DNA from 3 places in the Shewanella sediminis HAW-EB3 genome. Region 2 is predicted to be linked to each of the others. Evidence: predicted binding sites of a transcription regulator. Region 2 holds the regulator's gene; each other region holds the start of a gene.

Region 1 (3,403 bases), 2.4 Mb from region 2:
ATGTTGATAACGTAGCTAAACTCATCATGAAGGCCGCCGAAATTGGTGAGATCAGCATAGGTTTTGTCGCCGTTACCGATGTAGAGCAGTTGCTTTGGGTTCATGAACAGCGTGTTGTCAATGAAGATGATTTTAACTATTTTGAAAAGGAAGCCGAGAGATGATTCGGCATAGCATGGGTTAATCTTTTCATACCCCGTAATAGCTGGTTGATTTTTTTATCAGATTAACCAGCTTGCTCCCTTCTTATTTTTCTAGCACAACTTTGTTGGCATCTACCTACGGTCAGTACCTCTAGCACTGTATCTTAGGCAGATCCTTCCAGCATGTGGTGTATTGGGGGCTAAGGTATTGTCTGCGCATGCTCCATTTCGGGGTGATCCCCTGGGCAGCCATAAAGAGTGAGTCTGAGCCATACCTATGGTTAAGCCTATCGTACACCCGCATTAATGCGGGGTTTTTAGGAGGCTCAAACAGATCCCCCTGCAGATGTGCTTCGCTGACCAGATCGATCAAGCCTACACCCACCTTGTAGTAGCGGACCCCTTCTCGAAATTGCCGTGCGGCTATGCGGTTGACCACCTCGGTGATCTCGCCGGTATCGTTAGTAGGATAAGCAAAACGGTGGGTGATTTTAAAGCCAGTCGGGTGTTCATCGAAGGGGGAGTTCGATGCAAAAATATGTATTACCGAACACAGTGAGCCTTGCTCTCTTGCCTTGCTGGTGGCTATTCCCGCATGTTTACTTAATGCCTGTTGCAGTGAGGTGGCATCGACTATCCGCTCACCCATGCTACGTGTGGAAAATATCTGCTGCTTATCTGCGCGGGCCTCGTCCCAGCCTTTGCAGGCTTCGCCATTGAGCTCACGGACGGTGCGTTCGACCTCAATGCTGAATTGCTTTCTGGCAATCCCGGGCGCCATTTGAGACAGGGCATAGGCGGTCTTGATGCCCATCATATCCAGGCGCTTAGCCAAGCGGCGCCCGATCCCCCATACATCTCCCGGGAGCATTTTAAGTAAGATCGCTTTACGTTGCTGTGGATTGTCGATTAGGCAGACACCATGATATCCCTCATGTTTCTTTGCGGCATGATTAGCAATCTTGGCCAGGGTGAGCGTCTCTGCCATGCCAACGCACACCGGTAAGCGGGTCTCTTTCCAGACGGCACGCCTCAAGGCCTCACCATGCTTAATTAAACAGGGGATCGCCGTAGAGCAGTGTTTAAAGGAGAGAAAGGATTCATCGATGCTGTAGATATGCTGTTCGGGCGCAAAGCGGCCTATGACCTCCATCATACTGGCCGACAACGAGCCGTAGAGTTCATAGTTTGAACTGAGTGCAATCACGCCCAACCGCTCACATTGTGACTTAACCTTGAAAAAGGGCTCGAACTTGGGGATCCCGGCATCAACGGCCTGACGATTCGCCGCTACGATACATCCATCGTTGTTCGACAGAACCACAATCGGGCGACCGCGCCATTCGGGACGAAATACCTGCTCGGCGGAGCAGTAAAAGGAGTTGGCATCGACCAAAGCAAACATCTATCTCCCCCTTGCTATCGGTATCAATGTTAAATATTCAGATACGAGTCGCAATGGGGAACAGAGGTGTCTACAACACAATTGATTGCGAATAACTGGACTGGCTACGACTTTCACGTCAAATTTATTCACGAATCAACTCTCAACCTGACCTGTACCTTTTGTCAGCAGAGGACTTGGGCGGTGGCACCGTATCGACCGTACAACAACGCCCTCAACGCTAAACTGATCATACTCATGTATGGTCACCGGCAGGTGTTCATCGCTGGCTGACAGTAATAACCGCCTGTAGGTATCAATAATTTTGCAGACAAAACAGCCATTATAATTAGCGACGATCACATCTTGATTTTTAACGGAGACATGCCTGTCTACGATAAGAATATCCCCATCGAATATACCGATATTCTGCATCGAGTTGCCGCTGGCCTGGCCGATAAAAGTGGCGCTGGGATGTTCGACAAGCAGTTCATCCAGGCTCAGCGGTAGCTGCTTATAATCTGCTGCCGGACTCTCGAATCCGGTAATACCGGCGCAGGCTGAGATTGGGATCACTTTCATAAGTTAATAATTCACCGCGTACTGTATAAATATACAGTAATCAGTTTAGCAGTAATCTTCAAGCTGGCAATCTTTTTTAGCCATAGTGTGTGAGCATGCGCTTTTAAGCACCAATTTAGGTTTTTCAAATGAGTCAGATTTGGTAGAATAGGGGGACTAATAGGAGAGTTATCAATGTCAGTTTATGTTGTGGGCCATAAGATCCCAGATTCAGATTCCATTTGTGGTGCAATTGCACTTGCTTACCTGAAAAATCAAATCGGTGAAGCATCGATAGCAGCACGACTCGGTGAGTTAGCGCCAGAAACCGCATTCATCTTAGAAAAGTTTGGTTTCGAAGCGCCGGAGTTTAAGACAAGCTATGCCGGTGAGCAGGTGTATATTGTCGATCACTCTGAGCTAACGCAAGCGCCGGACGATATTGGCGAAGCGACGATTGTCGGGATTGTCGATCATCATAAACTGGGCGATCTGACCACCTCTACACCACTTGAGTGTTGGATCCGTCCTGTTGGTTGCAGCAACACTATCATTAAGATGATGTATGATTTTCATGGTGTTGAAATTCCAGCGAATATTGCGGGCATCATGATGTGCGCCATCTTGAGTGATACGGTTATCTTTAAGTCTCCAACATGTACCACTGCAGATATTAAGTGTGTCGAAGCGCTGGCTGAAATTGCCGGCATCGAAGACTTTAAAGCGTTAGGTATGGAGATGTTTAAGGTTAAGTCTGCCGTCGAAGGTACTCCGGTACGCGATCTCGTTATGCGTGATTTTAAAGACTTCAACATGAACGGCCATCTGGTCGGTATCGGTCAACTGGAGGTTATCGACCTTTCAGTATTCGATGATATCAAAGCCGAGCTGGAAGCCGATATCAAAGCAATGAAAGCCGAAGGTGGGCGTCACAGTATGCTATTACTGCTGACCGACATCATGAAGGAAGGCTCTGAACTGTTAATTGTCAGCGATGATGCAAGCCTGACCGAGCGAGCTTATGGTAAACCAACTGAAAATGGCCGTGTATGGCTTGATGGCGTATTGAGCCGTAAGAAGCAGGTCGTGCCACCGTTGCAGGAAGCATTAGCTTAACCCATAGCGCTTAATCGACCGTTCCAAATATCAGGCCGAAGCAATTTTCATTAGAAATAGTGCTTCGGCCTTTTTGTATCTGTTGAATCACTAAGAGATAGCATTAATATCGTTTAATATTTAAGAGGTTAGAAATAAGTTGATGTAGATCAAGCAATTCAGCAGTCGTCTACCGGTTGGCTACTATACTGATACCAAG
Region 2 (3,403 bases):
GCAGGTTGTACACCCGCCCACTAATCTCTGTTACCCCTTGAGTCATGTTCAGGGGCATATCCGCAGCTAAGATAGAAGGCGAAAATAATAACGCCGGCAAACCATACAACTTTTGCTTCACTAGACTTCTCCTCTGTCATAGAAAGACAAAGAAGAGTCACACAGTAAGTCTCTGCTCTATGCAAACTCTTCAGTTCCCAAAAAAGCAACGATGACTTCAAAGTGCGTTGGCGGTTTTACTTTTATCTGCAAAGTAAGCAGTCTTATTGATGGCTGCTAGGCTGAACCACATCTGCACTTACGGCTGAGTATATCCCTCCCGATTTAGACCCGGTAGATCAATGCACTCTTGTGTCAGAGAGTTGATGTACTTCGTAGCTGGTTAAATTGTTCGGATATAACAAATTATCGTTGTTACTGACTTAAACTTACTTGCTGGACAAATATTGATCAAGATCAATAATTAAACATTTTTTATGTTCAGGCACAAAAAAGCCCCTCTCGAAGGGGCCGTAATGTAAAGCAATGATTAATTTAGGCTAGTGTAATGAACCAAACAAACTGGGTTGATTAAATGCCTCAACGCCGTTCATGTGGGCTTTTCCATGTAAGTGGCCATTCGCAACTTCAATCACAATACCTACTGCACGAGCACTTTTAGCGACGATCTGTAGGCGACGATTATCTCTTGCATCTAAGGATTGGGTCCAACTTATAACGGCACTGGATGTACCACTTGTGAGTGCTTTTTCCATGGCCCACAGGGTTTCAACTTCATCTTTAGCATGAACGAGCAGGACTCTATCCATCCTCACTCCGGCATCGGTTAACATCTGTTTGTAACCTATGTTCGGAGGACTAATCAGCACAATCCACTGACCTCGATGACTCAATGAAGCCAGTTGGGCACTCAGCATCTGCAATTCATCACGCCCTTGGGTATGAGTTGTTACTGAAGAGACTGTGCAGCCTTGCAGTTCATTCGATAATGGATCTTCAAGATTTACCCATAACCCAGGGTGACGTGGACTGTTGCCAATTAATGAGTTCATTGCCAGTCTCCGTTTCTGATAACGCCGACGGCTAAGCCCTCGATGCTTAAACTCTCACTGGTAAGGTCGACGACGATTGGAGAGTAGTCTTCGTTTTCGGCATGTAGGTAGACGATGCTACCTTTTTTTTCAAAACGTTTTACCGTGACGTCATCTTCTACACGAGCGACAACAACCTGACCATTTCGAGCCTGTTCGGCTTTATGAACGGCAAGAAGATCTCCCTCCAGGATACCAATATTCTTCATGCTGTCCCCACGTACTCTCAGTAGAAAGTCAGCACTTGGGCGAAACATAGCAGGGTCGATCTGGTAATGTTGTTCGACATGTTCTTGAGCCAGTATCGGTTCACCAGCGGCTACTTGACCTATCAATGGTAAGCCAAGTTCCTCTTCGCTTTCATTGGCTTGAGTCAGTCTAATGCCACGAGATGTACCTGGTATAATCTCAATACAGCCTTTTTTAGCTAATGCCTTAAGGTGCTCCTCTGCGGCATTGGCACTCTTGAATCCTAAACGTTTCGCAATCTCTGCACGGGTAGGCGGCATGCCTGTATCTGCAATGTTACGTTTAATCAGTTCAAGGATCTCGGCTTGTCTTGGTGTTAATGGTCTCATGGTGAATCCTGTCTTTCTATACAGTAACTGTTAGTATATACAGTATTTCTTTCAGCGCAAGTATTAACCAAATTTTAAGGTTTTGGGTATCCCTGTCCATTTTCTGGTATTCTATGCAGTAATTAACATGGCTCACATTGCATAAGAAAAATGTCCAAACAAGACTCTCTTTGGTTTAAATCATTACGCTGGTTACAGAACAAGTTGGTACACACTATTGTTGTGCCCCACGAACCCTTCAAAGATCTTAATTTAGATCCGGATAAACCTCTCGCTTATGTGATGAAAACTGAGTCTGTCAGTGATATTGCAGCCTTAAGTGAAATCACCGCAGATCTAGGTCTTCCTAGCCCCTATCAGCCACTCGAAGTCGGTGGTGAGTCGGCGCCAAGAGTAGTGTGTCTCGAAGGCGCTAAACCCCTCATGGGGAAAAGAGAGAGCAATCATTTCTTTCTGAATAGCTTTATGAGTCTGCTGAAGATCCATAAAGAGCGCCCTGAGCTCGATATTCAACTTGTGCCAGTCAGTCTTTACTGGGGAAGAACTCCGGGAAAAGAAGATGACACCATGAAGGCCGCTGTACTTGAGCGTGAAAACCCCACCTGGCTTAGAAAGTGTCTGATGATCCTGTTTTTGGGACGACATAATTTTGTGCAGTTTTCGAGTGCCGTTTCATTGCGCTATATGGCCGATGAACATGGAACCGATAAACGTATAGCCCAGAAACTGGCTCGAGTGGCTCGAGTTCATTTTAGTCGACAGCGTAAAGTGATGACGGGGCCGGTTCTGCCTAAGCGGCAGGCACTGTTCCATGCGCTCATTAATTCCGAGACCCTGAAGAAGGCGATTCAAGAGGAAGCGGCGAGCAAGAAGATCACCGAGGTTGAAGCCAGAGCGAAAGCGATGGAATACCTGGATGAGATCGCCGCAGACTATTCCGATAGCCTGGTTCGAATTGCCGAGCGCTTTCTGACCTGGTTGTGGAATAAACTCTATAAAGGCATCAACATTAAAGGGGCGGAAGAGGTTCGACGGCTGCACCATGATGGCCATGAGATCATCTATGTGCCGTGTCACCGTAGTCATATGGATTACCTGTTGCTCTCCTACATCCTCTATTATCAGGGGATGGTTCCACCGCATATCGCAGCAGGTATTAACCTTAATTTCTGGCCTGCAGGCCCCATGTTCCGCAGAGGTGGCGCCTTTTTTATTCGTCGCAGCTTCAGAGGAAACAAGCTTTATACCACCGTGTTCCGTGAATATTTAGATCAGCTTTTCACTAAAGGCTATTCTGTTGAGTATTTTACCGAAGGCGGGCGTTCACGTACCGGAAGGTTACTCGCACCTAAGACCGGCATGTTGGCTATGACGCTGAACAGTGTCCTGCGTGGCATGAAGCGTCCTGTGACTCTGGTTCCTGTCTATCTCGGTTATGATCATGTGATGGAGGTGGCGACATACCATAAGGAATTGAGCGGTAAGAAGAAAAAGAAAGAATCTGTCTGGCAGGTATTTGGTGCCCTGCGTAAGCTAGGCAATTTCGGCCAAGGGTATGTGAATTTCGGTAAGCCCATCACGTTGCATAGTTTTCTAAATGAACAGAAACCCGATTGGAAAGAAGAGATTGCCAAAGAGCCAGAGCAGAGACCTAAGTGGTTGACGCCTATGGTGAATACCTTGGCCAATCAGGTTATGACCAATATTAACGATGCTGCGGCAGTCAGCTCCGTC
Region 3 (3,403 bases), 1.8 Mb from region 2:
ATAACAGCTCAATAATCCCCGCTCGGGTAGCTTCGGTTCCCAGGCCATCGGTGTCTTTAAGAATTTTTCGGATCTCGGGGTCGGTGACATAACGACTGATCCCTGTCATCGCACCTAGCAGAGTCGCATCGGTAAAGTGTTTAGGGGCCTGGGTGTGTTTCTCGACAAGCTCCCCCATGCCCGAGTGAAGTTGCTGACCTTTAACTAAGGGCGGTAGTACCTGACTCGACTCTTCATCATCATCACTGTTATTCTTACTATCAGGGCCATTCGATTTTTGCTTGTCGCTATTTCGACCGAAAAGTTGCTTCCAACCCAGTGCTCTTTCCTGCTTCGCCTTAGTCTTGAAATTCCCGCCCTCGATCAAGACATGAACCTCTGTTTCACTATAGAGGTATGGGGGATAAAACTGCGCCAGGTATTGACGGGCAACCTGCAGATAGATCTGCCTTTCACGGGCCCCCAATTGAGACAGATTAGCGGTTTTCTCGGTTGGAATGATCGCGTGGTGAGCGTCGACCTTCTTATCATTCCACGCCTTGGATTTTATCTTGGTATCGGGGGCAGTCATCCCCTCTAGCAGTTCGGCTGCGCCGGAGCTTACCGCTGAAACGACCTGGGACGCTTGTTGAAACTGTTCGACTGGCAGGTAGCGACTGTCTGATCTAGGGTAGGTGATCAATTTGTGCCGTTCATATAGAGTCTGACAGGTATCGAGGACCTCTTTTGCGCTCATGCCGAAGCGTTTGGCAGCATCGATCTGCAGTGATGATAGGCTGTATGGCAGCGGTGCATTCTGTTTCTTATCTTTCGCCAGCACTTGCGTCACTTCGGCGGGCTTATTCGTAATTCGGCCGACGACGTTTTGCGCTAAGCCTTTAGCCAGCACTCTTCCCTCTTCGTCCATGTAAGGCTGACATGCCGCACTGGGCTGCCATTTCGTCTTAAACGCCTCCTTGTTATCCGTTGTCAGATTCGCCAACACCTCAAAGAAGGGCTTAGAGACAAAATTCGCGATCTCTTCATCGCGCCTGACCACCAAACCAAGCAGCGGCGTCTGTACCCGACCTACCGAGAGCACGCCCTGATAACCCACCTTGCGCCCCTGAAGCGTGTAGGCACGGGTCATGTTCATACCATAGAGCCAGTCCGCTCTGGAGCGGGCCAAGGCTGAGGTGGATAAGGGAATAAACTCTCGATTACTGCGCATCTGACCTAATGCACGTTTGACCGCCTGAGGGTTCAGATCACTGATAAGCAGACGCTGGGTGTTATTGAGTTTTTCACCCTTGACGCCAAGATGAGCTATCACTTCATCGACCAGTAGTTGCCCCTCACGGTCAGGGTCACCGGCATTGACAAGCTGTGAAGCCTTTTTCACTAAGCCCCTTAGCACGGTGAGTTGTGAGCGTGTCTTAGGTTTAGCTTTCATCTTCCATTGCTGCGGGATGATGGGAAGGTGTTCGAACTTCCAGGACTTAAATAGAGGGTCATAATGGTCGGGTTCGGCTTGTTCCAGCAAATGACCAATACACCATGAGACACAATCCCCATTGGCGGCCATGATATGACCATCGCCTTTCTTATGGGGCTTAGGCAGTACATCGGCAATAGCACGGCCAAGGGAGGGTTTTTCGGCAATATAGAGGATCATCTGACGAGAGGCACCAAACACTGTATAAATTACCAGTAACTTTAGCCTAAACTCTTGATTGCTGCAAGCCTGCAGTTTAGTGCCTGGATGTTAGTCTGGCTGGCTCATCTAATTGATTCAGTGATGAACTAATAGATATAAACAGTCAGTCATTAGGGTAAACCATCACCTCATCTGTTTTTGCTTTATGTGTTCAACATGCATGATCAACCCATCAACGGTCTCTTTCAACAGATCCAGTTCATCGATAGACAGCTCGTTTAGCTGCTCGAGGTTGTACTCTATCGTGTCGATGATCTGTTTATGAGGCCCCTGCATTGGCCTCATAAAATAGGCGGTAACTGTCGCGACTATGGTGCCAAAGAACAACATGGAACCCATAACTATCCAGATCCCACCGATAAAATGAGCGGCACCGGAGACAGGAGCATCGGCGATTCCCGCCGTGGAAAATGCGGCTATGCCCCAATAAAGCGCATCTCCATAAGTTTGTATTGACGAGTTTTCGACATTTGATTCAAAAAAATACAAACCGGCAGAAAAGATGAGCCACAGCAGGATCAACAGAGCCAGCATCTCCACAAAAGGGGTATGAATAGAGATATCCTTGATAAATCGAGTTGAACGTTTGGTTTTTTTCATGAGCGGCACCATCTGATATGAACGAGTCGATTCATCTATAACTTTAGAAGTTAGGTAAATTTTCACCAAACTTATCCGTAAACATCCAGAAGATACTCATTCAGAGGCTTGGACCCAATCGGGCTACTCAACGCCCCTAAAGAACCGATTTTCCAAAAATGGGGCATTAAAAAAGCCAGCTCCGATTAAGGAAACTGGCTTTACTTAACTCACCTCGCCTTCAGCTAGAGTAAGCTGAGATGGGATGGTGACCCTTCATCCTTTTAGGGATGGCAGACGTTGTGTAGTTCTATGTTAGTGCCGATATCTTTACTGCGATTGGCCTTAGCATCGTCGTTACGCAACTGAGTGATATGATCGAGATAATCCTGATCGACATCGTTGGTAATGTAAATGCCGTCGAAGACAGAGGTCTCGAAACGTTTAATCTCAGGGTTTTCCATGCGAACGGCTTCCACCAGATCTTCCAGATCCTGGAAAATCATCCCATCGGCACCAATCATCTTGCTGATCTCATCCACATCGCGACCATGAGCAATCAGCTCTGCGGTCGTTGGCATATCGATACCGTAGACGTTAGGAAAACGTATCTCAGGGGCCGCCGATGCGAAATAAACCTTCTTAGCACCCGCTTCACGAGCCATTTCGATGATCTGTTCAGATGTCGTACCACGAACCACCGAATCATCAACAAGGAGAACGTTCTTACCCTTAAACTCGACGCCTATGGCATTGAGTTTACGACGAACAGACTTCTTACGCTCCTGTTGACCCGGCATGATAAAAGTACGGCCAATATAACGATTCTTAACGAAACCCTGACGGTAAGGCAGGTCCAGATTACGGGCAATTTCTAACGCGGTATCGCACGAGGTTTCCGGAATAGGGATAACCACATCGATATCGTGATCTTCCCACTCTTTCTTAATCTTCTCGCCAAGCATAGAGCCCATGTTGACACGGCTGCCATAGACAGAAACCTTATCAATCGTCGAATCCGGGCGAGCAAAATAAACAAACTCAAACAGACAGGGGGCGTAGCTTGGAGACTCGGCACATTGGCGGGTAAATAACTGGCCATCGAGAGTGATATAGATAGCTTCACCC

Evidence for each region. Region 2 encodes LexA, which represses DNA repair genes until DNA is damaged. Its sites were predicted from a motif close to TACTGTATNNNNATACAGTA; they were not measured.
Region 1: a site for LexA is predicted at 2,129-2,148, ahead of SSED_RS11350 (LexA family protein). Genes of this name have one in related genera too.
Region 3: a site for LexA is predicted at 1,673-1,692, ahead of SSED_RS08580 (DNA topoisomerase III). Genes of this name have one in related genera too.

Annotation. Positions count from the first base shown of each region.
Region 1 covers NC_009831.1:2,626,484-2,629,886, forward strand. Annotated here, with positions in the region: gene SSED_RS11340 (P-II family nitrogen regulator) at 1-164, shown strand, start outside; gene SSED_RS11345 (Y-family DNA polymerase) at 295-1,548, opposite strand; gene SSED_RS11350 (LexA family protein) at 1,684-2,109, opposite strand; gene SSED_RS11355 (manganese-dependent inorganic pyrophosphatase) at 2,284-3,204, shown strand.
Region 2 covers NC_009831.1:225,982-229,384, forward strand. Annotated here, with positions in the region: gene coxB (cytochrome c oxidase subunit II) at 1-121, opposite strand, end outside; gene SSED_RS01020 (cell division inhibitor SulA) at 540-1,052, opposite strand; gene lexA (transcriptional repressor LexA) at 1,049-1,669, opposite strand; gene plsB (glycerol-3-phosphate 1-O-acyltransferase PlsB) at 1,820-3,403, shown strand, end outside.
Region 3 covers NC_009831.1:1,983,081-1,986,483, reverse strand. Annotated here, with positions in the region: gene SSED_RS08580 (DNA topoisomerase III) at 1-1,654, opposite strand, end outside; gene SSED_RS08575 (hypothetical protein) at 1,820-2,296, opposite strand; gene purF (amidophosphoribosyltransferase) at 2,560-3,403, opposite strand, start outside.